3 regions of the Sphingomonas koreensis genome follow, and region 2 is predicted to be linked to each of the others. Evidence: predicted binding sites of a transcription regulator. Region 2 holds the regulator's gene; each other region holds the start of a gene.
What was found. Region 2 encodes LexA, which represses DNA repair genes until DNA is damaged. Its sites were predicted from a motif close to GTTCCNCNCTTGTTCT; they were not measured.
Positions count from the first base shown of each region.

Region 1: the regulator LexA is predicted to act here: its motif matches at 1,160-1,175, upstream of recA (recombinase RecA).
Region 3: the regulator LexA is predicted to act here: its motif matches at 3,690-3,705, upstream of BDW16_RS19020 (putative DNA modification/repair radical SAM protein).

Region 1 covers NZ_PGEN01000001.1:191,118-198,715, forward strand. The annotation lists gene recA (recombinase RecA) at 1-1,069, opposite strand, end outside; gene BDW16_RS01010 (DNA-3-methyladenine glycosylase I) at 1,212-1,769, shown strand; gene BDW16_RS01015 (adenosine deaminase) at 1,861-2,877, shown strand; gene BDW16_RS01020 (phosphoribosyltransferase) at 2,877-3,395, shown strand; gene BDW16_RS01025 (response regulator) at 3,397-3,747, opposite strand; gene BDW16_RS01030 (response regulator) at 3,789-6,176, opposite strand; gene BDW16_RS01035 (M13 family metallopeptidase) at 6,245-7,598, opposite strand, start outside.
Region 2 covers NZ_PGEN01000001.1:964,548-972,145, reverse strand. The annotation lists gene BDW16_RS04645 (citrate synthase) at 1-18, opposite strand, end outside; gene gltX (glutamate--tRNA ligase) at 37-1,467, opposite strand; gene BDW16_RS04635 (ComEC/Rec2 family competence protein) at 1,496-3,646, shown strand; gene BDW16_RS04630 (VOC family protein) at 3,653-4,099, opposite strand; gene BDW16_RS04625 (ArsR/SmtB family transcription factor) at 4,110-4,409, opposite strand; gene BDW16_RS04620 (PhzF family phenazine biosynthesis protein) at 4,475-5,362, shown strand; gene BDW16_RS04615 (GFA family protein) at 5,409-5,816, opposite strand; gene lexA (transcriptional repressor LexA) at 5,968-6,654, opposite strand; gene BDW16_RS04605 (molybdopterin molybdotransferase MoeA) at 6,725-7,598, opposite strand, start outside.
Region 3 covers NZ_PGEN01000001.1:3,955,524-3,963,121, reverse strand. The annotation lists gene ligD (DNA ligase D) at 1-1,058, shown strand, start outside; gene BDW16_RS19025 (UdgX family uracil-DNA binding protein) at 1,053-2,456, opposite strand; gene BDW16_RS19020 (putative DNA modification/repair radical SAM protein) at 2,449-3,687, opposite strand; gene egtB (ergothioneine biosynthesis protein EgtB) at 3,800-4,996, opposite strand; gene egtD (L-histidine N(alpha)-methyltransferase) at 4,993-5,946, opposite strand; gene BDW16_RS19005 (sigma-70 family RNA polymerase sigma factor) at 5,969-6,625, opposite strand; gene BDW16_RS19000 (ligase-associated DNA damage response exonuclease) at 6,888-7,598, shown strand, end outside.

The DNA.
Region 1 (7,598 bases), 770 kb from region 2:
AACCCTCGTCCTCGGCATCGGGGCCGGTCATCATCTCTTCGGCGACCTGCGCGGTGCGGCTGCGGATCGCAGTCTCAAGCCGGTTGCAGACCTCAGGGTTCTCCTTGAGGAACGTCTTGGCGTTCTCGCGCCCCTGACCGATGCGGATGCTGTCATAGCTGAACCACGCACCCGCCTTCTCGACCAGCCCGGCCTTGACGCCGAGGTCGAGGATTTCGCCGATCTTCGAGATGCCTTCACCATACATGATGTCGAATTCGACCTGCTTGAACGGCGGGGCGACCTTGTTCTTCACCACCTTCACGCGGGTCGCGTTGCCGATGATGTCGTCGCGATCCTTGATCTGGCCGGTGCGGCGGATGTCGAGGCGGACCGAGGCGTAGAATTTCAGCGCGTTGCCGCCGGTCGTGGTTTCCGGATTGCCGTACATCACGCCGATCTTCATGCGCAGCTGGTTGATGAAGATCACCATGCAGCGCGACCGGCTGATCGAGCCGGTCAGCTTGCGCAGCGACTGCGACATCAGGCGCGCCTGCAGGCCGACATGGCTGTCGCCCATCTCGCCCTCGATTTCGGCGCGGGGAACCAGCGCAGCGACCGAGTCCACCACCAGTACGTCGATCGCGTTCGACCGCACCAGCGTGTCGGTGATCTCCAGCGCCTGCTCGCCGGTATCTGGCTGTGAGACGATCAGCTCGTCGATGTTGACGCCCAGCTTCTTGGCATAGACGGGGTCGAGCGCATGTTCGGCATCGACGAACGCGGCGACGCCGCCATTCTTCTGTGCCTCGGCGATCACGTGCAGCGCCAGCGTGGTCTTGCCCGAGCTTTCCGGGCCATAGACCTCGATCACGCGCCCGCGCGGAAGGCCGCCCACGCCGAGCGCGATGTCGAGCCCGAGCGAACCAGTCGAGATCGCCTCGACCTGCATCGTCTCCTTCGAGCCGAGCTTCATCGCCGAGCCCTTGCCGAACGCGCGATCGATCTGCGCGAGTGCGGCGTCGAGCGCCTTCTGTTTATCCGAAGAAATCGCCATGTTTCCGTCGATCACCTTGAGGGAAGCTGCCATCCGAAGTCTCCGTCGCTAGAGGCTTTACGCCCCGCCTTCAACAGGCCTGTCATCACAATGTTGATGATTGCGTATAGCATTTGTTCCACTAGAACAAGAGTGGAACAATCATTTTTTGTTCTCATCTCCCTGGAGGAAGCAATTGACCGAACCGACACGCTGCCGCTGGTCTCAGAGCAACCCGCTCGACACCGTCTATCACGACACCGAATGGGGTGTTCCCGTCCGCGATTCGCGGCTGCTGTGGGAAACGCTGATGCTCGAAGGATTCCAGGCTGGCCTGTCCTGGTCGACGATCCTGAAGAAGCGCGACGGGTTTCATGCCGCCTTTGCCGGATGGGACCCGGTCAGGGTCGCCGCGTTCGGCCCTGACGACGTCGAGCGGCTGATGGCCGACCCCGGCATCGTTCGCGCCCGTGCCAAGATCGAGGCCGCGATCGGCAATGCCCGCGCCTATCTCGCTTTTGCCGAGCGGGGCGAGGATTTCGGCGACTGGGCATGGAGCCTTGCCGGCGGCGCGCCGATGAAGGGCGATGGCGAGAGCGTTCCCGCGAAAACCGCAACCTCCGAAGCCATTTCCAAGGCACTCAAGGCAAGGGGTTTCAAGTTCGTGGGACCGGTGATCGTCTATGCCTGGATGCAGGCGGTCGGGATGGTCAACGATCATGCCGTCCACTGCTTCCGTCGCGATCAGGTCTGAACGGGGTTGACGCTAAGCCGTTCACGCAACGTTTAAGGAGCGTACGCCTGACGCTTGCCCCGCGGCTGCGTTCGCGCGATCCTGCACGGCCATGAACGACGATCTTTCCGCCTTCATCGCCGGCCTGCCCAAGGCCGAACTTCACCTGCATATCGAGGGGAGCCTCGAACCCGAGCTGATGTTCGCGTTGGCGAAGCGGAACAAGGTGGCGATCCCGTTCGACAGCGTCGAGGCGGTGCGCGCCGCCTACAGCTTCAGCCGGCTGCAGGACTTCCTCGACATCTATTATGCCGGGGCAGAGGTGTTGCGGACCGAGCAGGATTTCTATGACCTGGCCGATGCCTATTTCGCGCGCGCTGCGGCGGACGGGGTCGTGCATGCGGAGATCTTCTTCGATCCGCAGACCCATACCGATCGCGGCATCCCGTTCCAGGTCGTTGCGGACGGGCTGCTCGCCGCGATGCGCGATGCAGAGGGACGGCATGGCCTGAGCTCGAAGCTGATTCTCTGCTTTCTGCGCCACCTCGACGAGGAGGCGGCCTTCGCCACGCTCAAGACAGCCGAACCCTGGCTTGACCGGATCGAGGGGGTCGGCCTCGATTCGTCGGAAGTCGGCCACCCGCCCGAGAAGTTCGCACGCGTCTTTGCCGCGGCTGGCGATCTCGGCCTCAAGCGCGTGGCGCACGCCGGGGAGGAAGGGCCGCCTGACTATGTCTGGCAGGCGCTCGATATCCTCAGGATCGACCGGCTCGACCATGGCAATCGCAGCCTGGAGGATCCCGCGCTGGTGAGGCGGCTGGCCGATGAGGGGATGACGCTGACCGTCTGCCCGCTTTCGAACCACAAGCTCTGCGTGGTGGACGATATGGCCGACCATCCGCTCGACCGAATGCTTGCCCACGGCCTCGCCGCTACGGTCAATTCGGACGATCCCGCCTATTTCGGGGGCTATGTCGCGGACAATTACCGGGCGGTCGCGGCGGCGCGCGGGCTGGGCAAGGCGGAACTGACCAGGCTCGCGCGCAACAGCTTTACCGGCTCGTTCCTCGATGAGCGAACGAAGGCGGCGTATCTCGGCCAGCTCGATGCATTCGTGGCGGCGAACTGATGCCGGTCTTCACTCCCATTTCGCACGAGCAGCTCGTCGCCGACGTGCTTGCGATTGCTGCCGCTATCCATGCCGATCGCGACTGGAAGCCCGATTTCATCATCGGCATCGGCCGCGGCGGACTTTCGCCTGCGGTCTATCTGAGCCACGCGACGGGCATGCCGATGCTCTCGGTCGATCACAGTTCGCAGGTCCACGACTTCGCCGACGCCCCGCTCGAGCGGCTGGCGGAGCGTACCCGGGCCGGCGAGAAGCTGCTCTTCCTCGACGATATCAACGATAGCGGCGCGACCATCGCCAAGCTGCGCACGAAGCTCGCTGCGGCGGGGGCGACGCCCGGTGCGGTCCGGTTCGCGACCTTGCTCGACAACGCGACGTCCAGCCAGCGCGTCGAGTATGCCGCGCGCGCGATCGATCGCACGGTGACCAAGGACTGGTTCGTGTTCCCGTGGGAAGCGGTCGCCCCGGCGGCATCGATCGCCGCGGACGCTGCCGAAATGCCGGACCGGATCGCCTAGCCTAGAGGCCGGCCAGTGCCTGCTCGATCGCATCCATCGTGAAAGGCTTGGCGAGGATCGGCCGGTGCTTGTGCCCTTCCACGATCATGTCGTCGCCGCCGCCCGTCGCGACCACGAACGGAACGCCCGCCGCCGCCAGCGCATCGGCGACCGGCCAGCATTTTTCGCCACCGTTCAGGTTCACGTCGACGATCGCCGCGTCGATCCCGCCTGCCGCGACCAGCGGGAGCGCGGTCGAAACGCTGTCGGCGACGCCAGCCACCTGCCGGCCGAGGATATCCAGATAATCCTCGAGCATCATGGCGATCAGCGGCTCGTCTTCGACGACAAGGATGCGGGTATGCACGGTCATTGCGATCGAACTAGCCGAGGAAGCCAGGTTTCACCAACCCCTTATTTCGCGGTCAACGCAGCGCGCGCGGCTTCCGCAAGTTGCTGGACTGAAAAGGGTTTGGGCAGGAACGCGACATTGTCGAGGTCGATGGACTTGCGCAGCTGCTCCTCGGCGTAACCCGACATGAAGATGATCTTGAGGTCGGGGTAGCGCTTGCGCGCGTGGCGCACCATCGTCGGCCCGTCCATCGTCGGCATCACCACGTCGGAGATGAGCAGATCGGGCTTGGCGCTGGTCTGGAGCAGCTCCAGCGCAGCCTCGCCATTCTCGGCGGTCAGCACGGTATAGCCCTGCCGGGCCAGCGCGCGTTCGGCGACGGTGCGCACCATCGCCTCGTCCTCGACCAGCAGGATCGTGCCGCTGCCCCACAGATCGCCCTGCACGGGCTTTGCCGCCGGGGCCTTGGCCGATGCGTCGCCCGCCGTGTCGACCGGCAGATAGATGGTGAAGACCGCACCCTTGCCCTTCGGGCTTTCGGCAAAGATGAACCCGCCCGACTGTTTGATGATGCCATAGACGGTCGAGAGGCCGAGGCCGGTCCCCTTCCCCACTTCCTTGGTGGTGAAGAAGGGTTCCCAGATATGCGCGAGCACTTCGGCCGAGATGCCGGTGCCGGTGTCCGAGATGCGCAGCGCAGTATAGTCGCCGACGGGGAGAACATCTTCGTCCATCGCCCGCACCTCATGCGCCGGGACCCCGAAGGTCTCGATCGTCAGCGTGCCGCCGCCATTGGGGCTCTTGGTCAGCATCGCATCGCGCGCATTGACCGCGAGGTTGACCACGACCTGCTCCAGCTGCCCCGGATCGGCGCGCACCGGGCCGAGGTTGCGGCCATGGTTCACCACGAGCTCGACCGTCTCGCCGAGCAGGCGCTTCAGCAGGTTCGACACTTCCGAGATCACGTCCGGCAGCTGCAGCACCTGCGGCCGCAACGTCTGCTGGCGCGAGAAGGCAAGCAGTTGACGGGTCAGCGCAGCCGCACGGTTCGAGTTGATCAGGATCTGCTGGATATCGTCATAGTCGCTGTCGCCGGGCGCGTGGCGCATCAGCATCAGGTCGCAATGGCCGATCACCGCGGTCAGGATGTTATTGAAGTCGTGCGCGACGCCGCCGGCGAGCTGGCCCACGGCCTGCATCTTGGTCGCCTGCGCCACCTGCCGCTTCAAGCGCCCCTCCTCGCCCGCGTCGCGCAGGCTGAGCAGCACCGCCGCCTCGCCCAGTCCGCGGGCGGCCGCGATCGAGATGGCGACGCCCTCGTCTGGCGCCTCGGCGAACCGTACGGTCATGTCGGCGGAATGCGCCGCGCCGCTGGCGAACCGGCGGATCGCGTCGGCCAGTGCGGCCTTGTCCTCGCGCACCACCAGATCGCCGGGATAGATCGGCGGGTTCGCCTGGTTGACGTGGGCGGCGCGGACAAAGGCGTCGTTCATGTGCACGAAGCGCCCGTCGCTGCCGACAAGGGCGATGCCTGAGGGCAGGAGCGAGATCAGTGACCGGACATGCGCGCCGGCGGTATCGCCGATCGCCGGCTGCGGGATCGCCAGCTCGTCATCGAGCAGCGCGACGAGCATCGGCGCATTGTCGCCATCGAGAAAGGGGATCTCCAGCACGCGCAGCGGGGTGCCCGACAGGCCTTCGCGCTCGAACCGGACGATGCCGAGATTGTCGGTGATCAGGAAGCGGGTGAAGTCGCGTCCCTCGATCATCGCATTCTCGTCGCCCATCGCACGCTGGCGGGTGACGCGATTGGCGGCCCGGACGCGCCCGTCGGCACCCAGCAGGGCCATCATGATGCCTGCGCTGCCCAGCCGGTCGCCCGAACTGCCCGCGACCAGCGCCTGAGCCTGCTTGGCGAGATCGACGACATCGGTGCCGGCGAAGCGCCAAACCAGCATCGAATCGCCTACACGAGTGATGTGGGCAGTCAGCTTGGTTCCCGCAGCGTCGAACGCGCCGCTCGACGCCTGACCGTCACGCCATGCCGTGCGCCCGGCGGTGCCGAGCTGCGCCGAGACCCACTCGCCGGGAACGACGCCGGGGGGTGCGGGATAAGTGGGAAAGAGAGTTCCGAAGCGCTCGTTCGCGCAGACCAGCCGTCCGGCGCGATCCGTGACCGCCAGCGCATCGTTGCTCATCGAGGCGAGCGTGTGCGCGACCGACCAGTCGACGACCGGTTCCTCCTCTTTCGCCACCGGCCAGAGCCTGACGAGGAGGTAGGCGATCCCTGCGATCGCCAGCGCCGCGGCAAGGAACCCCGCCGCAACCATGATCGAACCGGTCAGGAACAGCACGATCCCCGCCGCCGCGGCCCCCGCCGCGATCGCGATGATCAGCGGCGCCGCGGCGGAACGGGGGTCACTGGCGAAGGGAGCGCGACGCGAGGCCATTACCTCCCTTTTCCGCTCCCCTGCGCTCCGGTCAAGCGTTCAGCGCCAGCCGGAGACACAGGTTGCGCTCACCAGATGCGAACGCGCTTCGCCGGAGCCAGATACAGCTTCTGCCCTTCCTTGGCGCCGAATGCTCCGTACCAGGGATCGAGGTTGCGAACGACCCAGGCGCGCTGGATCGACGGGCTGTGCGGATCGGTCAGCAGGCGCGCGCGCAGATTGGCCTCGCGATAGTTGCGCCGCCAGATCTGGGCCCAGCCGAGATAGAAGCGCTGATCGCCACTGAATCCGTCGATCACCGGCGCCTTCTTGCCCTTCAGCGAATGCTGATAGGCGTCATAGGCGATGGTCAGGCCGGCAAGGTCGCCGATATTCTCGCCCAGCGTGAACTCGCCCTTCACATGCTCGCCCGGCAACGCCTCATAGGCGTCATACTGAGCGACAAGTGCCTTGCTGGCCGCTTCGAACGCCTTGGTATCGGCCGGAGTCCACCAGTCGGCGAGCTCGCCCTTCTCGTTATACTTGGCACCCTGATCGTCGAAGTGATGGCTGATCTCATGCCCGATCACCGCACCAATGCCGCCATAGTTGACCGCGGGATCGGCCTTGGGGTCGAAGAAGGGCGGCTGCAGGATCGCGGCCGGGAACACCACCTCCATCATGCCGAAATTGGCATAGGCGTTGATGGTCTGGGGCAGCATCCCCCACTCCCACTTGCGCACCGGGCCGCCCAGCTTGTCGAGCATGTACTGATAGTCGAACTGGTTCGAGCGGACCGCATTGCCGAACAGGTCGTCCGCCTTGACCTCGAGCCCGGTATAGTCGCGCCAGCGATCGGGATAGCCGACCTTGACGGTGAAGTTCTTGAGCTTCGCCTTGGCGCGCGCCTTGGTCTTGGGCTGCATCCATTCGAGCGCATCGATCCGCCGGCCCATCGCATCGAGCACGTTGGCGACCAGCTTGTTCATTTCCGCCTTGTACTCCGGCGGGAAATAGCGCTCGGCGTAGATCTTGCCGACTTCCTCGCCCAGCACGCCCTCGGTAAAGCTCACCGCGCGCTTCCAGCGCTCCTCGCGCTGCGGGGTGCCTTGCAGCGTGGTGCCGTAGAAAGCGAAATTCTCGTTCGCGATCTCATCGGGCAGATAGTTTGCGAGGCTGCCCAGGCTGCGCAGCAACATCTGGTCCTTGAGCACCTCGATCGGCGCCTTGTCGAGGATTTCGGCGGTACCCTTCAGTGCGCTCGGCGGACCGATCAGCACCTCGGTGATCTTCGGGCTGGTCGCCTTCAGTATCGCGGGCAGGTCGAGCGTCGGGCTGGAGAATTGCGCGGTCTGCGCAAGCGTGAACTTATTGTAGCCCTTGACCGCATCCGACACGTCCTCGCGGGTCCACTGAACCTTGGCGATCTGGGTCTCGAGATCC
Region 2 (7,598 bases):
GAGGGTGGAGTCGGTCATCAGTCTCGTCCTTTCGTCTCAGCTTCCCGAAGGAGCCGCCATTTGATCGGCAATCCGGCCCAGGCTTTCTTCCCGCCCCAGAAGGACGAGGACGTCGAAGATACCGGGAGAGGTCCGCCGCCCAGTCAGCGCGGCACGAAGCGGCTGTGCGGCCGCCCCGAGTTTCACTCCCCCCGACTCCGCCACCTGGCGTACCGCCGTTTCGAGCGCTTCCGTATTCCAGTCCGCGAGCGCGTCAAGCGCCGTGTGAAGGGAATGGAGGATCGCTTTCGCATCGTCCCCTAGCAGAGCTTGTGCATCTGCGTCCATTTCCAGGGGGCGGGTGCGAAACAGGAAGGCCGATCCGTCAGCGATTTCAAGGAGATTCGCCGCGCGGGGCTTCAATGCGTGCATGCTGCGTTGCAGAAGATCGATCTGCTGCGGCGACGCTTCGAAGGGCAGGAACGGCGCGGCCAGCTGCGCGAGTCGCGCATCGTCGGCGGCGCGGATGTAATGGCCGTTGAGACTATCCAGCTTCTTCAAATCGAAGCGCGAGGGCGACTTGCCGACGCCCGACAGGTCGAACCATTCGACCGCCTGGGCGCGATCGATGATCTCGTCGTCGCCATGGCCCCAGCCGAGGCGGAGGAGATGGTTGAACAGCGCCTCGGGCAGCACGCCCAGTTCGTCGCGATACGCATCGACGCCAAGCGCGCCGTGGCGCTTGGACAGCTTGGCGCCGTCCGCGCCGTGGATCAGCGGGATATGCGCATAGACCGGCTCGGCCCAGTCCATCGCATGGATGATCAGCAGCTGGCGGAAGGCGTTGTTCAAATGGTCGTCGCCGCGGATGACATGCGTCACGCCCATGTCGTGATCGTCGACCACCACCGCCAGCATATAGGTCGGCGTGCCGTCCGAGCGGAGGAGGATCATGTCGTCCAGCTCGGCATTCTGGACGGTCACTTCGCCCTGCACCGCGTCGCGGATCGTCGTCGCGCCCTCTCGCGGGGCGCGGATGCGGACGACGTGCGGCTGATCGAGCGGGCCGTCAGTGCGGTCGCGCCAGGGGCTGCGGATGCGATAGGGCTTCTTCGCCGCCTGTGCCTCCTCGCGCTGGGCGGCGATTTCCTCCTGGCTCATCCAGCAGCGATAGGCGTGGCCCGATTCGAGCATCGCGTGCGCGACCTCTGCGTGCCGATCGGCGCGGGCGAACTGATAAACCTCGTCACCATCCCAATCGAGGCCAAGCCAGCGCATCCCGTCGAGAATCGCCTCGATCGCCGCGTCGGTCGAGCGGGCGCGATCGGTATCTTCGATGCGCAGCAGGAACTTGCCGCCATGGTGGCGTGCGAACAACCAGTTGAACAGCGCGGTGCGCGCGCCGCCGATGTGCAGGAACCCCGTCGGCGACGGGGCGAAGCGCGTGACGATTTGCGTACCCGTGGCGGGTTCAGATGTTGCGCCCAAGCGCGCTTGCTCCCAGAAACTGTGATCGATGGCCAGTTCAGCCGCGAGCGCCCCTAGCACGGGGTTTCGCCTGCTTCAAATAGCGGGAGGCTGGCGTTTCGCTGAGCGAAACGAGCGCTGGCTGGAGGCTGAGCGCGGGCAGATCGTCCTGTGGATTCCGGTGATGCTGGGCGTGGGGATCGCGGCCTGGTTCGCGCTGCCCGATGCGAACCGGTGGGGTGCGGTCGTTCTTGGGGGGCTGGCAGTAGCCGCTGCCGGGCTGGCACTGGGCGGTGGGGGGCGCGCCGCGCGTTGCCTCGCGGTGGCCGGGCTGCTGGTTGCGATCGGTTGCGCGCTGGTGTGGTGGCGGGCCGAGCGCCTGGCGGCGCCGGTGCTGGCGCGGCCCGCGATCGTCGCCGTTCAGGGCAAGGTGGAGCGAGTCGAGAAGCTGCCGGCGCGCGACATGGTGCGGCTACGGATCGCGCCGGATGCGGGGGCCGGGTTGCCGCCGATGGTGCGCGTCAATCTTGATAGCAAGGACGTGCCAGCCGGACTGACGCGCGGCGCGGTGGTGAAGCTGCGTGCGCGGCTGATGCCGCCGGCCCCGCCCGCCATCCCCGGCGCCTATGATTTCGAACGGGTAGCGTGGTTCGACCGGCTGGGCGCGAGCGGGCGCGGCTTTGCGCCAGTCGAGATCGTCACGCCGGGCGAGGCGAGGAGCGGGCTGCGCGAGCGGCTGACGGCGCATGTCCAGTCGCAGATCGAGGGGAGCGCGGGCGGGATTGCGGCGGCACTGGTGACGGGGGATCGCGGGGCGATTTCGGAAGCGGATGGCGAGGCGCTGGGGCGGTCGGGGCTGGCACATCTGCTGTCGGTGAGCGGGCTGCACGTCACCGCGGTGGTTGGTGCGACGATGCTGCTGGTGCTGCGGCTGCTCGCGCTCAGTCCGGCACTGGCGCTGCGCTGGCCGCTGCCGGTGATCGCGGCGGGGGCGGCGGGCGTCGCGGCGGTGGGCTATACCTTGCTGACCGGAGCCGAGGTGCCGACGATGCGGTCGTGTATCGCGGCGCTGATGGTGCTGGCTGCGATGATGCTGGGACGCGAGGCGATCACGCTGCGGCTGGTGGCGTTCGGGGCACTGGTCGTGCTGCTGCTGTGGCCCGAGGCGCTGATGGGGCCGAGCTTCCAGATGAGCTTCGCCGCGGTCACCGCGATCGTCGCGCTGCATGAGAGCAGGCGCGTGCGTGGCTGGTTCGAGCGGCGCGAGGAAGGCTGGGGATGGCGGCTGGTGCGCGGCGTCGGATCGCTATTGCTGACGGGGCTGGTGGTCGAGATCGCGCTGACTCCGATCGCGCTGTTCCACTTCCACAAGTCCGGGGTCTATGGCGCGCTGGCGAACATCATCGCGATCCCGCTCACCACCTTCGTCATCATGCCGCTCGCGGCGGTCGCCCTGTTCTTCGATCTTGCGGGCCTTGGCGCACCCTTCTGGTGGCTGGCGGGCAAGGCACTGGGGTTGCTGCTGTGGATCGCGCATGCCGCGGCGGGCGCGCCGGGAGCGCTGGCGATGCTGCCGGGGATGCCGGGCGGTGCCTATGCGCTGATGGCGGCGGGCGGATTGTGGTTCGCCCTGTGGAAGACGCGGATGCGGCTGGCCGGACTGGTGCCGGCGATGGCCGGGGCGGTGTGGGCGCTGGCGACGCCGATGCCCGATCTGCTCGTGACCGGGGATGGTCGGCATCTGGCGCTGCGACTGCCGAACGGTGAGGTCGCGATCCTGCGCGATCGTGCGGGCGACTATGTGCGGGACATGATGGCCGAGAATGGCGGGGTGGACGCGGAGCTGCCGGCACTGGCGGACCAGCGGGACGCGCGGTGCAGCCCGGATCTGTGCCTGATCGATGTCGAGCGCGAGGGGCGGCGCTGGCGCATCGCGGCGACGCGAAGCGGCTATTTGGTGCCATGGCGCGAGATGATCGCGGTGTGCCGATCGGTGGATATCGTGGTGTCGGACCGGCGGCTGCCGCCGGGATGCGCGCCCAAATGGCTCAAGCTCGACAGGGCATTGCTGGCGAAGACCGGCGGGGTGGCGATCACGCTGGGCGAAAGGCCGTCGGTGCGGACGGTGCGGCAGGCGGGCGCGCGGCATCCGTGGATCGAGGCGGAGCGAAAGATGCCGGCGCGTTCGGCCGGGACGTGACGGGCGCTATCGGCAGGCCGACCAGCGCCGGCGCTGCCGTTCAAAGACCGGGTGACGACGCCTCAGGCCGATGCACGATATGAAACTTGTTGCCGTCGGGATCACGCAGATAGGCGCCGAAATAGCCCGTTCCATAATGCGGGCGTGGCCCTGGTGCCCTTCGTCCGTGCCGCCGTGCCGCATGGCTTGTGCATGGGCCAGTTCGACCGCCTCGATCGATGGAGCGAGGAAGGCAGTCATGCTGCCGTTTCCATATGAGCTCGGCTGTCCGTCAAACGGGAGATAGGCGTAGAAGCGGGGCAGGTTGGTGCCAGGCCGATGCCAGCACAGGGAGGGCGGGCCGCCATCGGGGGTCACTGGCCGGCGGGCAAGCCCCAGCGGTACAAGCAGCGCATCGTAAAAGGAGCCCGCGCGATCAAGGTCGCTGACACCGACAGTGACGTGACTGAACATCGCCATCCTATCAAATTCCGCCGACGATCGACGCGAGCGCTTGCAATCGTTCGCCGTTGCGACGGTAGAATGTCCATTGCTTGATCCGCTTCGCGATCACCAGCCCACACCCCTGCAGCACCCGCATATGCTCGCTGAGCGTGGATGCATTGATGCCGAGCTTCTCGGCGATGAGTTGGCCGCACACGCCATCCTCGATCAGGTCGCCGTCCCGCTGTGGCGGAAAATGCGCGGTCGGGTCCTTGAGCCATGCGAGAATTTGCAGCCGGCGATCATTGCCCAGGGCCCGGAACAGTTCGGCATCAGTCATGTAGATAGTTTGCCAATTAACGAAATACATGTCAAATCTCGCGGCGAACCGCAACGGAGCAAGCGATGCCCAGACTGCCATTCTTCACTGCCGACGTCTTCACCGACACGCGCTTCGGCGGAAACCCATTGGCGGTCGTGATGGGGGGAGCGGCGCTCGGCAGCGCGACGATGCAGGCGGTGGCCGCCGAGTTCAACCTGAGCGAAACCACCTTCGTCCTGCCGCCGGCCGATCCCGCGAATACGGCGCGCATCCGTATCTTCAACCGGACGGCAGAGATGGCCTTTGCCGGGCACCCGATGGTTGGCACCGCCTTCGTTCTCGCCAGGCAACAGCCCGGCCTGACGGACGCGATGTTCGAGATTCCGGCCGGGATCGTCCGGGTCAGCATCGAACGCGATGCCGCGGGTGCGCCCGTTGCCGCCACGATCGCGGCGCCGCAGCCATTGACCATTGGCGAGACGATCGCGGTCGATGTCGTCGCGCAGGCGCTTGGGCTGGAGGCCGGTGACGTCATAACCGAGGCGCATCCGCCGATCGTCGCGTCGAACGGCAACCCCTATGTCATCGCGGAACTGACCGGTGATGCGCTTGCGCGCTGCACGCCCGATCTTGCGGCATTCAGGGCAGCGCTTGCGGCCCATCCGGATCTGGGCAACCGGTTCTCGGTCCATGTCTATTGCAAGCAGGGTCGCACCCTGCGCGCCCGGATGTTCGCTCCGCTGGCCGGGACATGGGAAGATCCCGCGACGGGAAGCGCGAACGCGCCCCTTGCCTGTCTGCTGCTGTCGCTGGAGCCGGATAGCAGCGAGGCCCGCTTCCAGATTCATCAGGGAATCGAGATGGGCAGGCCAAGCCTGTTGCACGTCGAGGCACGCCGTGCACCGGAAGGCATCGTCGCAACGCTGCGCGGGGACTGCGTGGCAGTCATGGAGGGGGAAATCAGCGTGTGATCGAGGCGCTGCCCTTCATCGGACTGCCGCAACGTCGCGCGACGCGCTATTCCATTCCCGGATAACGCGCGAATTCCGGCAGCGTGTGAGCATCCTTCATCCAGCCGATGCGCTCGGCGGTCTGGATGTGAACGCCAGCCGGGATCGCGTCGGGATCGTCGAGGGTCGCGACCTGGGTATCGACGATGCCGGGAAGATTCTCCGCGTTCCGGTAGAAGAGGCCGGTCCCGCAAGTGCCGCAGAAGAAGCGACGGCCATGTTCGGACGAGGCATATTCCTGCGGCTCGCCCTGGGTCACGCTCAGTGCCTCCTCCTGGAACATCGCCCAGCCGACCATCGGCGCGCCCGAGGCACGGCGGCAATCGGTACAGTGGCACAGCGCGTGATGCATCGGTTCGCCGGTCAGCGTGTAGCGGATCGCGCCGCAATGGCAGCCGCCTTCAAAGGTGGTCATCGCTCTCTCCGTCATTGGGTGGACAAATGCAGGATAGGCACGACGATCGCGCGCTCAATTACCCGGCAGGTAAAGGCGCACGGCGACCGTGCGGCCCGGCAGGTCCGAAACCAGTATCGATGAAAAGGGCGACCGCAGCCGCCCTTCGCGTTCAGTAGCGCCGCAACAGCCCGGCGAGGCGGCCCTGCACGCGCACCTGATCGGGGCGGTAGCGCTGCGGATCATAGGCGCGGTTGGCCGGATCGAGCCGGACCATGCTGCCTTCGTTGCGGAAATATTTGAGCGTCGCTTCGCTGTCCTCGATCAGCGCCACGACGATCTCGCCGTCGCGAGCAGTCTCCTGGCGGCGGATCAGGGCATAGTCGCCATCGAAGATGCCGGCCTCGACCATCGAGTCCCCGGCGACCTCAAGCGCATAATGTTCGCCCGAGCCAAGCAGGGCGGCCGGGACGGGGAGCATGGTCGATCCTTCCAGCGCCTCGATCGGGACGCCGGCGGCGATGCGGCCGTGCAGCGGGATCTCGATCACGTCGTTGGCAGGTGACGGGTTCGCCGCCTGCGGCGCCGGGCGGGCGAGCGTGACGACATTGTCCTTGGCGGGCACAGCCTTTTTCGGCTCGGCCCGCTCGGGCATCCTGAGCACTTCGAGCGCGCGTGCGCGGTTGGGCAGACGGCGCAGGAAGCCGCGTTCCTCGAGCGCGGAGATCAGCCGGTGGACCCCCGACTTGGACTTGAGATCGAGCGCGTCCTTCATCTCCTCGAACGAGGGCGAAACGCCGGTCTCGTTCAAGCGGTCGGCGATGAAGCAGATCAGCTCATGCTGCTTCTTCGTAAGCATCGGACGGTCTCCATCTGGAACAGACATGGAACGTTTACGCCTTGTTCTTGTATGATGTCAAGGCGCCCCGTTACCCGAAAGGCAGGATTTCCACCGAGTCGCCGGTTTGCGCCGCGGGGGCATGGGGTGCGCGGACGATCAGGCAGTCTGCACGGGCAAGCGTGCGGAGCATCGAACTGTCCTGGATCGCGGCGGCGACCACCCGGCCGTCGCGGTGCGCGGCGCGCAGATAGTCGGCGCGCGGACCGTTGGCGGGGAGCGGCTCTCCGAGTGTCGCGGTGCGCGTGCGCGGCAGCGGATCGGCGGCGCCCGCGAGGTGCGCGACGAGCGGGAGGAGGAAGAGTTGCGCCGTGACGAAGGCCGAAACCGGGTTGCCGGGGAGGCCCAGTATGACGGTGTCGCCGAGCGTCCCTGCCATCATCGGCTTGCCGGGGCGGACGGCGACCTTCCAGAAATCGATCTCCGCGCCGGCCGCCTGAAGCGCCGGGCGGACCAGATCATGGTCGCCGACCGACGCGCCGCCGGTGGTGACGAGGATGTCGGCGCGCACTCTGGCGAAGGCTGCCGTCAGCACATCATGCCGGTCGGGCAGGATGCCGAGGTCCGCGATCTCGACCGGAAGCCCGGCGAGCATTGCGGCGAGCATGGCGCCGTTGCTTTCGGGCAGGAGCCCCGGTGCGAGCGGTTCGCCGGGCGCGCGCAGCTCGTCGCCGGTCGCGGCGATGGCGATGCGGACGCGGCGGCGCACGGGCAGTGAGGCGTGGCCCGCGACCGCGGCGAGCGCGATCCGGGCGGGTGTCAGAAGCTCACCGGCGGCGATCAGCACGTCCCCTGCGTGGAAATCGAGCCCCGCCGCGCGGACGTTGCGGCCTTCTAAGGCGGGGCCTTCGCCGTCGAGATGGAGGCGATCGCCCTCGCGCCGGGCTTCTTCCTGCACCAGGACG
Region 3 (7,598 bases), 3.0 Mb from region 2:
CCACCCGGGACGCCCCCGCCGAAGTTCCCCGCGCCGAGGCGCGCGGCGCGCACTGGATCGAGCCGAAGCTGGTCGCGGAAGTCGCCTTCGCCGAATTCACCGGTGACGGTCGCGTCCGCCATGGCAGCTTCCTCGGCCTGCGCACCGACAAACCGGCAAAGTCTGTGAAACCGGAAAAGCCGGCCCCCGCGCCGCCGCCCGAGAGCGGGGTGAAGATCAGCAGCCGCGAACGCGTCATCTTCCCCGACAGCGGTCAGACCAAGGGCGATCTGGCCGACTATTATGCGCGCATCGCCCCGCTGATGCTCCCCTTCGCCGCCAACCGCCCGGTCAGCCTGGTCCGTTGCCCGCAGGGGCGCTCCAGGAACTGCTTCTTCCAGAAGCACGACAGCGGCGCATTCGGTGATCATGTCCATCACGTGCCGATCCGCGAGAAGGACGGCGGGACAGAGGACTATATCTATGTCGACGATGCCGACGGCCTCCTCGCCTGCGTCCAGATGGGAACGATCGAATTCCATGGCTGGGCGTCTCGCGCCGACGCGGTCGAGCTGCCCGACCGGATGATCTTCGACCTCGATCCGGACGAGGGCATGGACTTCGCCCGCGTGCGGACGGCTGCCGCCGACATCCGCGACCAACTGAGCGCCATCGGTCTCGTCTCCTTTGCCATGTTGTCGGGGGGCAAGGGCGTGCATGTCGTCGTGCCGCTGACGCCCGGTCATGACTGGGAAACGCACAAGGATTTCGCTTCCCGCTTCGCCCATGCGCTTAGCGCGGCCGAACTGGATCGCTTCGTCGCGACGATGAGCAAGGCGAAGCGCAAGGGCCGCATCTTCATCGACTGGCTTCGCAACCAGCGCGGCAGCACCGCAATCCTGCCCTATTCCGCGCGGGCGCGGGCAGGCGCGCCTGTCGCGATACCGATCGACTGGACCGAGCTTTCGGGGATGAAGGACGCGCACCCGTTCGATATCGGGGACGCCGAAACGCTGTGGGAACGGTCGAAGACGCTGAAAGGCTGGGGCTTCGCGGCGCAGCGATTGCCGCAACTATGAATCCCTCCATCGGCCTGCCCGCTGCGCACCGATCCGGCGAAGATCTTCCACGAAGCGCGCATATTCCTCGTCTTTGTCCTCCCGCACGCGCAGCAAATAGCTGGGATGGACGGTGACCCAGGCCTCCCCGCCCTCGGGCAGCGGCTGCGCTTCGCCGCGCAGCGCCGAAACCGTCACGGCCCTGCCGAACAGCGATCGCGCCGCCGTCGCGCCGAGCGCGACGGTGATCCGCGGGCGGATCAGCGTCAGTTCGCGTTCCAGCCACCAGCGGCAGGCTGAGATTTCACCCGCGTTGGGCTTGTCGTGAATGCGCCGCTTGCCCCGCCGCTCGAACTTGAAATGCTTGACCGCATTGGTGACGTAGGCGCGCGTGCGATCGATTCCGGCCTCAACCAGCGCACGGTCGAAAAGCTGCCCCGCTGGGCCGACAAAGGGTCTGCCCGCGAGATCCTCCTGATCGCCCGGTTGCTCGCCGACGAAGACAATGTCGGCATCCAGCGGCCCCTCACCGAACACCGTCTGCGTCGCGCATCGATGAAGGTCGCAGCGGGTGCAGCGCTTGGCCTCGGTGCGCAGCGCGTTCCAGCTCTTCGTCGCATTGTCGCCGGTCATCCCGGCGGCGGAGGTCGCGACCATTGCCCTCTCCTGCCTCTGTGCGCCCGCGATCAGGCCCGGCACCAGCGCGGTCTCGGGCATGTTTCTCCAGTACTTCTTCGGCATCTCCTTCAGCATCGCGCCGATCTTCACGCGCGCCGGGTTGAAGATTGACGCATAGTAAGTCTTCCAGACTGCCTCCACCGGATCACCGTCCGGCGCCTCGGCCCTGCTCGCGCCCGGCCCTTCCGACAGCGCTTCACCGTCCCAGTGGAGCGAGAGGTCGGGGGTCAAAATCGACCAGCGCATGCTGGCAAAGCGGCGCACGAAGAACCCCGCATTGGCGCGCACGATGTGATGCTCGGGCTCGAACCAGGCGACATAGCGCCCCTCCTCCCCCTCACTCAGCTCGCGGAAACGCAGAAAGGCGCGCATCTTGTGCATGTCGCGCCGGACCGCGCTGGCCAGGCGGGCGAGCCGGCGAATCAGCGGATCGGCCCCGTCCTCCATCGCCCGCGGCTCTTCGCGCAGACGGCAGAGCAATCCGAATAGCAGCGAGAAGCGCTCGGGATCGCGGTGACAGATCACGGTCCGCGCGAGATCGACGAAGGGCCGCGGAACGGAAAAGGCACCTTCGGCAATGGCGGCCATCGTGGGTGGCGCACCGAACAGATCGTCTTCGCCTTCGACCTGCCATAGCACGTCATCCGGCGCGGTGCCGTCCAGGATCAGCGCCCGGGCCGCGCTTCGCCAGCCATCGAAATCGTCCGGCGCGGCAAGATGGGCCGTGCGGAGTTCACGCACCGAACAGCTCCAGCTGCCTCGCCTTGGGTGCGCGCGGCGCCAGCAGCGCATCGGCGAGCGCGGTGGGGCGCCAGTCGGCGGCGATGAGGAACGGGCGCAATCGCGCGATCGAGACGGTCAGGCGGCCGATATCCTCGAGCCGAAGCCGGCGATGGCGCCGCGCGGCGATGATGCCGTCCACCGCGCGCACACCGAGCCCAGGAATGCGCAACAATGCCTCGCGCGGTGCCCGATTGGCGTCGAGCGGAAAGAAGTCGCGGTGCTTGAGCGCCCAGGCGAGCTTGGGATCGATATCGAGCGGAAGGTTGCCCCCGGCGTCCGCCGAATCCGCGACCTCACGACTGGAATAGCCGTAGAAGCGCATCATCCAGTCCGCCTGGTAGAGCCGGTGTTCGCGCATCAATGGCGGCCGGATGAGCGGGAGCACCGCGCTCGCATCCGGAATCGGCGAGAAGGCCGAGTAGTAGACGCGGCGGAGGTGAAACCGGTCATAAAGCGACGCCGCGCGTTTCACGATCGCCGCATCGGTGGCCGCGTCCGCCCCGACGATCATCTGGGTCGACTGGCCTGCCGGGGCAAAATCGGGCGCCGACCTGTAACGCGCCTTCGCATCGGCGCCGTCAAGTATCGCCGCGTCCATCGTGCCCATCGCACCCTCGATCCGTCCCGCGTTCTTCTCGGGCGCTAGCCGCTCCAGGCCCGCGACGGTCGGCAGCTCGACATTGATCGAGATCCGGTCGGCGTGGAGGCCCGCACGGCGGATCAGGTCGGGATCGGCATCGGGAATGGTCTTGAGATGGATATAGCCGCGAAAATCATGATCTTCCCGCAATGTCCGGGCCACCTCGACGATCTGCTCCATCGTATAGTCGGGTGAGCGGATGATGCCGGACGAGAGGAATAGCCCCTCGATATAATTGCGCCGGTAGAATGCGAGGGTGAGATCGGCCACTTCCCGCACCGTGAAGCGCGCACGGCGAACGTTCGAACTCTTGCGGTTGATGCAATAATGGCAGTCGAAGATGCAGCTGTTGGTCAGCAGGATCTTGAGCAGGCTGATGCAGCGGCCGTCCGGCGCATAGGCGTGACAGATGCCCATACCTTCGGTCGATCCGATCCCCTTACTGCCGGCGCTGTCGCGCTTCTTCGTCCCGGACGAGGCGCACGACGCGTCATATTTTGCCGCATCGGCAAGGATCGCGAGCTTTTCCCGGACATCGAGCTGGGCCATGAGTTCTTTATATGTTCCACATTTTCCCGCATCAAGACAGTATGTTGGTCAGATCCAACCCCCGCCATGGATAGGGGCACTTCAAGATAGGCACGCAACCGCCGCCTTCGATTCAGCCGGACGCAAGCCTGAGCGCCGAGAACATCCAGCGCGCGGCTGGTGGGAAGAAGTTACGGTAGGTCGGCCTGGAATGGCCGACCGGGGTCGCGAGCGATCCACCGCGCAAGACCATCTGATTGACCATGAATTTCCCATTATATTCGCCGACGGCTCCTGCAGCGGGCGCGAAGCCGGGATAGGCGACATAGGGGGAAGCGGTCCATTGCCAGCCCTGGTCGAATAGCTGCCGGAGCGAAGATCGGGTCGCCGCGGTCTCCCATTCCGCTTCGGTCGGCAGGCGGTGGCCCGCCCAACGGGCATAGGCATCCGCTTCATAATAGCTGAGATGGAGAACGGGCTCGGAGAGATCGAGCGGCTGGCGTCCGTCCAGGGCAAAACGGGTCCAGCCGGAGTCGCTCTGATGCCAGTAGAGCGGCGCGCCCCAGCCGTTCGCCTCAACCGCGGCCCACCCGTCGGACAGCCACAACTCCGGCCGCCGATAGCCATTATCCTCAATGAAGCGGAGATACTCGCCCGCCGTTGTCAGCCGGTTGGTGATACGAAAGGGCTCCAGCCATATCCGATGACAAGGCCCCTCGTTGTCGAAGGCGAAGCCTTCGCCGTTATCACCGATCGTGTACAAGCCACCCGGGATCTCGCTCCATTCAAGCTCGCCTGGTGCGGCGAACCCGGGGCCCTTCTCACGATAGGCCGGCGCGATCGGATTGCAGGAAAGCGCATGCTGAATATCCATCAGAATGAGTTCCTGGTGCTGTTGCTCGTGATGGATACCGAGCTCAAGCAGACCCAGCCACCGCGCCGGAGCGACGCTGGCGATGAGATGGAGCATGGCCTTGTCGATATGCCGGCGATAGGCATGGATATCTTCGAGCGAGGGGCGTGAGATCAGGCCCCGTTCGGCGCGCGGGTGGCGCGCGCCGACACCCACATAGTAAGAATTGAAGAGGGTCGCATAGGCGGGATCGAAGGCGCGATAGCCGGGAAGCAACGGCAAAAGGAGGAATGTCTCGAAGAACCAGCTTGTGTGTGCAAGATGCCATTTCGCCGGACTGGCGTCGGGCATCGACTGAACCTGACAATCTTCCGCCGACAAGGTCGCGGTGAGGGCTTCGGTTGCATCGCGGACCAATCGAAAGCGCTGCTCGGGATCCGGTCGGCCGGACCGCACCGGTCGGGCGTTCTGCGTCACGGCCCGGCCTCATCGTCGGCCGCGGCCCAGACATGCAGGCCGAAACAATTGTGCGGATCGGTCCAGAACGCCAGCGGCTCCCACCCCGAGGCTCGCGCGAGCAGCCGCGCTTCCTCAGGGGTATACTTGTAGCTGTTCTCGGTATGGATCGTTTCGCCCGCTCGCATGCTGAACTGCTGCCCCGCCACACGGAACGTCATATCCATATTCGCAAGAAGGTGCATCTCAATCCGGCCAAGCCCATCGTGCCAGACCGCACGATGCTCGAAGGCGTCCACGGCTATCGTCCCGCCGAGCTCGCGATTGATCCGGTGAAGAAGGTTGAGGTTGAAGGCAGCCGTCACGCCGCACGCATCGTCATAGGCCGCTTCGAGAAGCCGCGGATTCTTGCGTGTGTCGATGCCGATGACGAGACGGGCATTCTCGCCGAGGATCGCGCGAAACGAACGCAGCAGGTCCGTCGCGGCCCGGTGTCCGAAGTTACCGATGGTCGAACCGGGGAAGAAGCCGGTAAGCGGGCCACTGAAACGGGGAAGAACAAGGGACTTGGTGAAATCGCCGATAACCGGGAGCACCTGCACCGTCGGATAGCGTTGCTTGAGGGCGGCGGCCGAATCGTTCAGGAACTCGCCCGAAATGTCGATCGGGACATAGGTGGGCGCGGCAATCGCGGTCAGAAGCAAAGGAGTCTTGGTCGCCGAACCCGCCCCGAATTCAACCAGCGTACGGCCGTAACCGGCAAGCCGTGCGAGATCGCCGGCATGCACGCGGAGAAGATCGGTCTCGGTACGGGTCGGGTAATATTCGGGGAGCCGAGTGATTTCCTCGAACAGCTCGGAGCCGCGCCGGTCATAGAAATAGCGCGCAGGGATCGCCTTCTGCGCAAGCGAGAGGCCGTTGAGAACCGCCTCGCCAAAGTCGTCCAGGACGTCCGTATCCGTTTCGAGCATGCGCCCTCCTTCTGTCTGGGTGCTAGGCGGCCAACGCGTCGAGGCTGCCGCTTTCGGGCACCGCACGGCCGCGCGCCTTTGCGCCTTCGATATATGCGAAGATGCTAACGACCGGATCGTCCGCCTCGTCGAACTCGGCCCGTGTCTGCGCCAGCTTTCCGTCTCCCATCAGCGCCTCGAGCGTGGCCCGGGCTCGCGAAACCCGGCTCTTCACCGTACCGGTCGCGACGCCGGTGATCTTCGCCGCCTCTTCGTAGGAGATGCCTCCGGCGCCGACGAGGACCAGCGCTTCTCGCTGGTCCGGCGGAAGTTGCTGAAGCGCGCGCAGCATATCGCGAAGCTCGACGACACCATCCTGCGCGGCCGGCGCGCAGAGCAGGCGCTCGGCGACCAGATCGTCCCACTGCCCAACGAAGCGCTTGCGGCGCTGAAGCGTGAAATAATGGTTCCGCAGGATCGTGAAGGTCCAGGCCCGAAAGTTGGTGCCGGGTTCGAACACCGTCCTGGCTCCCCAAGCCTTGAGCATCGTCTCCTGCACCAGGTCATCGGCAAGCTCGCGTTCGCCGCAAAGGCTGCGTGCGAATGCGCGCAATTGGGGAATGACGTCGGCCAGCATTTGCTTGAAATCGCGATCCGCGATCGGCGTTGAACAGGAATCCGATGATAGCGCGCCACCCATGGCATCTTCCCAGCTGCTAGAGATAAAAGCACAACATTCCAATCACGTAACGGTTCCCCAGCAGATTTGGCGGGCGCTTCCGGACGGCTGTCCTGGCGTGCCTCCAGAGTGGATAGGCGAAGCGGGAACTCTTCCCCCGTGCGGCGGTTTTCTGCGAGAGGATCGGCGAGAGCAGAGCACCAACCCGAATGCGCCCAAGGTCACCCTCGCCGGCCGTCTCCGCCCGCCCGGCACATGATGAGCACGCGTTGACTTCGTCGTGGTGAGCGCGGGCGCGGCGAGCTGGGTCGAACCCCATTCACACGGGCTGTATGTGCGGCCTGCCGATCTGTGGATTGATCCGTCCCAACCGGTAGAACGCGCCGTCGTGACGCATGGCCATGCCGATCATGCGCGCAGCGGGCATGGCGCCGTGTTCGCAACGCCTGAGACATTAGCAATCATGTCGCTGCGCTACGGTGTGGATGCCGGGGCGGCTCACAATGCTGCCTTTTCCTATCAGGACGGATTCGAACGCGGCGGGGTGCGTTTCACCTTTCATCCGGCCGGGCACGTGCTGGGCAGCGCACAGATCGCGATGGACTATGCAGGCGAACGGATCGTCGTGACCGGGGACTACAAGCGACGGCCGGACCCGACCTGCGCGCCGTTCGAGGTTGTGCCGTGCGATATCCTCGTTACCGAGGCGACCTTCGGCCTGCCGGTGTTCCGACACCCGCCGACCGCGGACGAGGTTGGCAAACTGATCGCCGCGGTCCGCGCCGAACCTGAGCGCTGCGTCCTCGTCGGCGCCTATGCGCTGGGCAAGGCGCAGCGGGTGATCGCCGAACTGCGCGCGGGTGGATGGGCGCTGCCCATCTATATCCACGGCGCGCTGGAACGGATGTGCGCGCTCTATACCGAGCATGGCGTCGAACTGGGTGATTTGCGGCTGGTCAGCGAAACCGCCAAGGACGCGATGCGGGGACAGATC